DNA from 2 places in the Jeotgalibaca arthritidis genome. Region 1 is predicted to be linked to the other one. Evidence: riboswitches for the same ligand, from Rfam matches in the RefSeq annotation. Region 1 holds a riboswitch; the other holds the start of a gene.

Evidence for each region. Region 1 has a riboswitch for FMN ahead of ribD (bifunctional diaminohydroxyphosphoribosylaminopyrimidine deaminase/5-amino-6-(5-phosphoribosylamino)uracil reductase RibD). Riboswitches for the same ligand answer to the same signal wherever they lie in the genome.
Region 2: linked by a shared signal. The riboswitch ahead of G7057_RS10420 (ECF transporter S component) and the one ahead of ribD (bifunctional diaminohydroxyphosphoribosylaminopyrimidine deaminase/5-amino-6-(5-phosphoribosylamino)uracil reductase RibD) in region 1 are both predicted to bind FMN.

The regions. Positions count from the first base shown of each region.
Region 1 is NZ_CP049740.1:456,174-459,752, reverse strand. Features, by position in the region: gene epsC (serine O-acetyltransferase EpsC) at 1-500, opposite strand, end outside; FMN riboswitch at 973-1,087, shown strand; FMN riboswitch at 1,241-1,354, shown strand; gene ribD (bifunctional diaminohydroxyphosphoribosylaminopyrimidine deaminase/5-amino-6-(5-phosphoribosylamino)uracil reductase RibD) at 1,480-2,568, shown strand; gene G7057_RS02235 (riboflavin synthase) at 2,596-3,249, shown strand; gene G7057_RS02230 (bifunctional 3,4-dihydroxy-2-butanone-4-phosphate synthase/GTP cyclohydrolase II) at 3,268-3,579, shown strand, end outside.
Region 2 is NZ_CP049740.1:2,069,810-2,073,388, forward strand. Features, by position in the region: gene G7057_RS10415 (ATP-binding protein) at 1-1,619, shown strand, start outside; FMN riboswitch at 1,685-1,813, shown strand; gene G7057_RS10420 (ECF transporter S component) at 1,936-2,511, shown strand; gene G7057_RS10425 (ferredoxin) at 2,582-2,806, opposite strand; gene G7057_RS10430 (helix-turn-helix domain-containing protein) at 2,843-3,579, shown strand, end outside.

The DNA.
Region 1 (3,579 bases):
ATCCCAACCGCCGTGGAATAGGGCGGAACGTCAGCTAAAACAACTGCGCCGGCACCCACTTTACTATGGTGACCAATGGTGACATTACCTAAAACGGTCGCACCTGCACCGATTTCAACATCATTTTCCACTGTTGGGTGGCGTTTAACTCCTTTGTCTTTACCGGTTCCACCTAATGTAACGCCGTGATAAAGCTTCACACGGTCACCGATAATGGCTGTTTCGCCAATAACAACGCCCATACCATGGTCAATAAATAAGTTGTCTCCTATCGATGCGCCAGGATGTATTTCAATACCCGTTTGAAATTTAGCACGTTCAGATAGCCATCTAGCATAAGTATAGCGTTTTTTCAAATAATGATGGTGTGCGCGTTGGTGTTTCTTTAGTGCTTTTATACTGGGGAAAAGAAAGAAAGCTTCCCAGACACTTTGACAGGATGGATCTTGTTCATAAATAAAGGTGGCTTCCATATGCCATTTTTTAAACCAGTTAATCATTTTAATCGCTGAAGAAGGCTGTGCAATCTTCTTTTCCTTTCCTAGACTGTTTGTCGCTATCTTTATATTGTATTACAGTTCTCAAAAAATAACTATCTTTTGATAAAAAAATTATGTCGATTATAAAACTAATTTAGAAAATAAACTATTCTCGAAAGACTCAACTTGTATTCTTTATTAAAGAGTACAGGAAAATAACTAAGAATATCATAACGGATGAAGGAGTCTTTAATAGAAATTTATTACCGAAAAACGTGAAATTAGATCTGCGGTTGAGAAAGCACTCGCGCAACTGAGACCCCTTTTAACTACTCCCCGAGCTATCTATGAACTCAGATATGGACATTCGCCGATCAGCTTTTAAAGAGCTGTCAGATGGGCTAAGTATGTATGTTTTTTGCAAACAGTTTAGAAAATTAAAGGAAAAGATATTGACATCTATTGTATTTCGATATATCCTGACATTACAAAAAATAGTCTTCAGGGCAGGGTGCAAGTCCCTACCGGTGGTAAAGCCCACGAGCCGTAAGGCAGATTCGGTTAGATTCCGAAGCCGACAGTATAGTCTGGATAAAGCGAAGGCAGGATAGTTGCAGAGAAGTTAAGATACCCACAACCTTTTTTTAACATGTAGCGATTATGGGTTTGTGAAGCAATTATTAAATAGTCTTATTTAACTATAAGCCGAAGCCCTGGATATAAAATTCTGGAGCTTTTTTTGTATAGTAACATAAAAATTAAATAGTCTTCAGGGCAGGGTGCAAGTCCCTACCGGTGGTAAAGCCCACGAGCCGCGAGGCAGATTCGGTTAGATTCCGAAGCCGACAGTACAGTCTGGATGAAAGAAGACGTCAGTTTAAAAGAACAACAACCACATGCGAAAGTATATGGATTTATTTGTGGTGTCTTTACAAACAGAATGACAAAAGCCCTGAGATAAAATCTTGAGGGCTTTTTTATTTTGGAAGGAGTGAGATGATTGGATGATCAATATATGAGGATGGCACTGAACTTAGCAAAAAAAGGGAAAGGTTGGACATCTCCCAATCCCTTAGTGGGTGCTGTAATAGTGAAAAATGGAAAAGTTATCGGGCAGGGATACCACCAAAAATATGGGCAGGCTCACGCGGAAGTAAATGCTATTGAATCTGCAAAAGAGGATGTGGCTGGAGCAACGTTGTATGTGACGTTAGAACCTTGTTTTCATTTTGGGAAAACACCTCCTTGTTCTAACTTACTAGTAGACAAGAAAATCAAACGAGTAGTCGTGGGGACACTCGATCCCAATCCGCTAGTTGCAAGAAAGGGAATCGAAAAACTTCGTAGCAATGGAGTTGAAGTGGTTACAGGTGTGTTAGAAGAAGAGTGCCAAAAATTGAATGAGATTTTCATGAAATTCATTGTTACCAAAGAACCATTTGTGTTTATGAAAAACGCGATGTCTCTAGATGGAAAGACAGCCACAGTGACTGATGAATCTCAATGGATTTCTGGCGAAACATCCAGGAGACAAGTGCACTCCTTGCGCCACGAACTATCGGGAATTATGGTAGGAGTAGAAACGGTTATCAAAGATAATCCTCGACTAACCTCCAGGATAACGAACAGTCGTAATCCTATTAGAATTGTTGTCGATAGTCAGCTAAGGATTCCAAGCACTTCAAAGGTACTAACTCAACAAGATGAAGCAAAGACAATAGTGGCGACCACAAGAAGAGCTCGTAAAGAAAAAATAGACATGTTAAAACAAATGGGTATTGAAGTGATTGTAACAAAAGAAAAACACGGAAGAGTTCATTTACGAGAATTAATGAATATATTAGGCGCTAGGGGCATCGATAGTATCTTGTTAGAAGGTGGGGCAACTCTGAATTTTTCAGCCTTGGAAGAAGGGATTGTGGACAAAATACAATTTTACATTGCACCAAAAATAATCGGAGGGAAAGAGGCTAAGACTGCTGTAGAAGGAGCGGGGATTCACTCATTAAAAAATGTATTCCAAATTGAACGGATGACAGCTGTGATGGTCGGGGAAGATTTATTTGTGGAAGGGTATATTGCTAAATAAAGAGAAAAAATTGAATGGAGGAATACGATGTTTACTGGAATTGTTGAAGAAGTGGGAACCATTCAATCAATTAAACGAGGTAGAAAATCCTCGATACTCAAAATAAAGGGACAAAAAGTATTACAAGGTACTCGTATCGGAGATAGCATCTCCACAAATGGTATTTGTTTGACGGTGACGAAAGTAGGAAATGATTTTTTTGAGGCAGATGTCATGTCCGAGTCCTTGAACAGGACTAACATAGGGGAATTAGTACCTGGAAGTTACGTGAACTTGGAACGAGCATTAAGTTTGGCAACGCGACTTGGCGGCCATATAGTTAGCGGGCATATCGATGGAACAGGGAAGATTAGAAACTTGAAGCGTGACGATAATGCCGTTTGGATTACGATTGAAACAGCTCCGGAATTATTGCGTTACATTATCGAGAAGGGTTCCATAGCCATTGATGGTGTTAGTTTGACAGTAGTCACGGTGAATGATCAGTTTTTCAAAGTCTCTATTATTCCTCATACAGGGGAAGAGACAATCCTATTACAAAAGAAAATGGGTGATACCGTAAACCTTGAATGCGATATGATTGGAAAGTATGTTGAGAAGTTACTAGGATTGGATTCCAAAGAGGATGTTCAAGAGGGACAAGTAACAGCGGAGTTATTAAGAGAGAATGGGTTCTTTTAGAACGGAATGGAGAGGGACATGTTTAATACGATTGAAGAATTGCTTGATGATTTAAGAGAAGGGAAAAACATTATATTAGTGGATGATGAAGATAGAGAAAATGAAGGAGATATCATTTGTGCTGCTGAATTTGCTACTAAAGAAAATATAAACTTCATGGCTAGTTATGCCAAAGGTCTAATTTGTATGCCAATGCCTAAAAGCTATACAAAAAGATTAGCATTGCCTCAAATGAGCCTAAATAGTACAGATAATCACGGGACTGCATTTACTGTTTCAGTGGATCATGTGGATACTACAACAGGTATTTCAGCTGGAGAACGGTCCCTG
Region 2 (3,579 bases), 730 kb from region 1:
TTGAAACAGAAGAATTGGATATACCAGAAGATATTAGCGTGCTTTTTATCCAGGATGGACAACTTTATGAGTTAAATGGCTCTGAAAAAGCTAAAAATCAGTCAAAGCTTGTCATCGATCATTTTTTGAATAGTGATCGGGCAAGGGAAATTTTTGACAATCAAGAAGGTGTCAGTGAGTTAGTAAAATATAAGAAACACTCTAATCGTAAATATTCTTTTTTTGTATCAGTTAGTTTTATTGAAAACGGCAATATACTAGTCCTATCAAAAAGTGTTGGCGCCTACTATACTTTTATTAACAACAATCAAAAGTTGTTTTTAATTATTTTGCTACTCTTTCTAGCAGTTTTTTCCTATGTTTATCATTTTCAGTACCGGAAAATTCAAAAACCCATTAAAGAAGTAACGGAAGCTGCGTTTCAGTACTCAGAAAATAATTTTGAATCACGTATTTCAGTCAAAACTAATGATGAAATTGGTAATTTAGCTAGCTCAGTCAGCAAACTGGGTAAAGCATTGGAAGCAAGTACCATTATGAATACACAAGAAAAAGAACTGCTACAGCACATTTATGAGTCATTAAATATTGGTGTCATTTTTATTGATGTCGAAAAGACCGTCAAAATGATGAATAGTTTAGGACAACACTATTATGCTTCTTTTATTAAGACCGACCAATTAAATGATGATGGTATTGATGATAGGTTCCATTCTATTATTGAAGACTGCTTTAACAATAAGGCAGGGCAACGAATGGAACTACAAAACAATCAAAAGATTTTTGATATTCGTTTTTCAACCTTGTTATCAGCTAATTCAGATAGTGTTTACGGTATTTTATTACTTATCGAAGATGTCACCTATGCTAAACAGCTAATATCGATGAGAGAAGAATTAATTACAAATGTTTCTCATGATTTTAGAACACCTTTATCAACGATTAAAGGCTATAGCGAGGCAATTCTTGATAATATCGCCGAGAGTGTTGAAGAAAAGAATGAAATGGCAAAAATTATTTATGATGAGGCAACAGAAATGAGCTTGACCATAGATAGCTTGCTAGATCTTTCCAGAATAAAGGCTGGTTATGTCCATTTGAATTATGAAATGGTTCAATTGCATGACTTTTTTGATCGTCTTCATCATCGTTTTAAGGATAAATTGGAGAAAGAGCAGATTGATTTTTCTGTTGAAATTGAAAATAACTTAGAGTATTTATTATGTGATGAAGAAAAAATGCACCATGTTTTTTATAATTTGATTGATAATGCCATCCGCTATTCTGCAGATCCAGAAGCCAGAGATAAACGATTTATTCGTATCCATGTTCATTTGGATGATGTCTTGGACAAGGTATTGATAAAAGTATCTGATAATGGGATTGGTATTACACAAGAGAGTATTCCTTTTATTTTTGAGCGATTTTATAAAGATGATAAGGCCAGGTCAAGACCAAGCAATGGCTCCGGTATTGGACTGTCTCTCGTTCATTCGATTATTTATGAACATAAAGGTCATGTGACAGTTGACAGCGTTCAGGATGAGGGAACGACTTTTATTGTGACACTTCCGTATGCGGAAGAACTCTACGATAACGAAAAAAATACTTCAAATTAAAAATAATGTTTGACTATTTATTCACAATAACGTATAGTGAAACTATAAAAAATAAATAAAATATGAAACGTCTTCAGGGCAGGGTGAAATTCCCGACCGGTGGTTAGAGTCCACGAGCTTTTATCAGTTTTGATAAAAGTTGAACTGGTGAAATTCCAGTACCGACAGTATAGTCTGGATGGAAGAAGATAATGTTTCTTTGATATGCAAGTCATCAAAGGGCCATTTCTACCTTTTTTAGAAGACAGGGTGAAATAGGTCTTTTTTGTTGTCTTAGAAACGGATTCTCTGAGATAGTTTCGCAGGAGGAATTCATATGTTGAAAGGTAACACACATCGTTTAGTTGGTATTTCATTATTTGGTGCATTAGGATTTGTTTTAATGTTTATTGCATTTCCTGTTATACCCGCTTTTTCTTATTTGAAAGTAGATTTTAGTGATTTACCGATCTTACTATCATTTCTATTGTACGGCCCGGTTGGTGGCGTTATGTCGACCTTAATACGGTCCATCTTACATTATATTCAAACTGGCGGGGATATGGGCTATCCGATTGGTGATTTTGCAAGTTTCATTGCAACACTAGCATACTGTTTCCCAGCTTACTGGTTGCTTAAAAAATCGAAGAGTCAAAAAAGTGCGATTGTAGCATTTTTATTGGGAACACTCTCATTAACAGTCGTTCTGTCGATTGCTAATCTGTATATCATTACACCTTTATATTTGAAGATTTTGAACTTTAGCGTCGGGAACATAACAGAATACATTTTAGCAGGTGTTGTACCCTTTAATTTGGTAAAAGGAACGATTATTAGTATTGTTTTCTTAATGGTGCTGCCTAAATTGCGACCTTGGCTTGTTAAACAAAATAAAATGCTGACGGTTAAGTAAAAAATTGCATGACTAATTAGGATAATGAATAACAAAAATGAGGTTGGATTTTTTCCAACCTCATTTTTTATTATTCAAAAGGCGTATTAGAACGAAGAATTGCGCCAGTTGGGCAACTCGTATATGCTTTTTTGAATACGTCTAGTTCATCGTTTTCGACAGCAATAATGCCTTTATTGTCGTCTTTTTTTGTATAAGCGATGCCATCTTGATCGTACTCATATAAATCTGGCGCTATTAATTGGCATAATCCGCAAGCAATACAACTTTCCTTGTTAATTTTGGTATAATGCATAAGAACACAACTTTCTGTATAGAGGTAGGTGCAATTGTGGAACTCACATATTTAGATTATCTGTTTTTAGATATTTTTTCAATGAAAGAGCCTAGAAAAATAAATTCACTTTACCATATTTTATCTGGCAAGCGAACTGTATCCGTCATGTTACAAGCCATCCGTTATCAATTGGCGCCTTACTATGGTTTATTAGGTAAATTGAAACGTGATAGTTTTGAAAATAAGCTTAATTATTTTGAACAAGTTGGCTTATTAACATCAACAACTGACGGTCTTCTATTAACACAAACGGGTCAAAATCTTTGTCAGGATTTTTTCAGAGACCATACTAGAATTATAGAAAGCGGTCAGATGAGACATGCTTTAATTTTACCACAATTTAAAAGTCGTTTTTTATTCTTGATTCAAGTTTCATCAGAATCAGCTCATAAAAATAACCACTACGTGCCTCTGCAATTACGATTAACAGAGCAAAGTTGGCTTAAAAGCTATATTAAAGAACAGCAACTCGAAAAAGATGTACTAGCAAAGAAACTTGGACATGAACTCCTTCGATTGTTGGAAGAGGTTGAAGGACTTCAGGCAGGACTATTCGTTTGCCAATTTGAAGGGAATAAGCTTAGTCGAAAAACAGCAAATCAGCTTTCGTTATTAACTGGTTTAGAAGAAACTGAAATTTTAATGGCTTGGCATCAAGATTGGTTAAGGCTAATGGATGCTGTTTCGCTTAAAGAACACAGCTTCCCACTCATCTTTCACATCTATCAGCA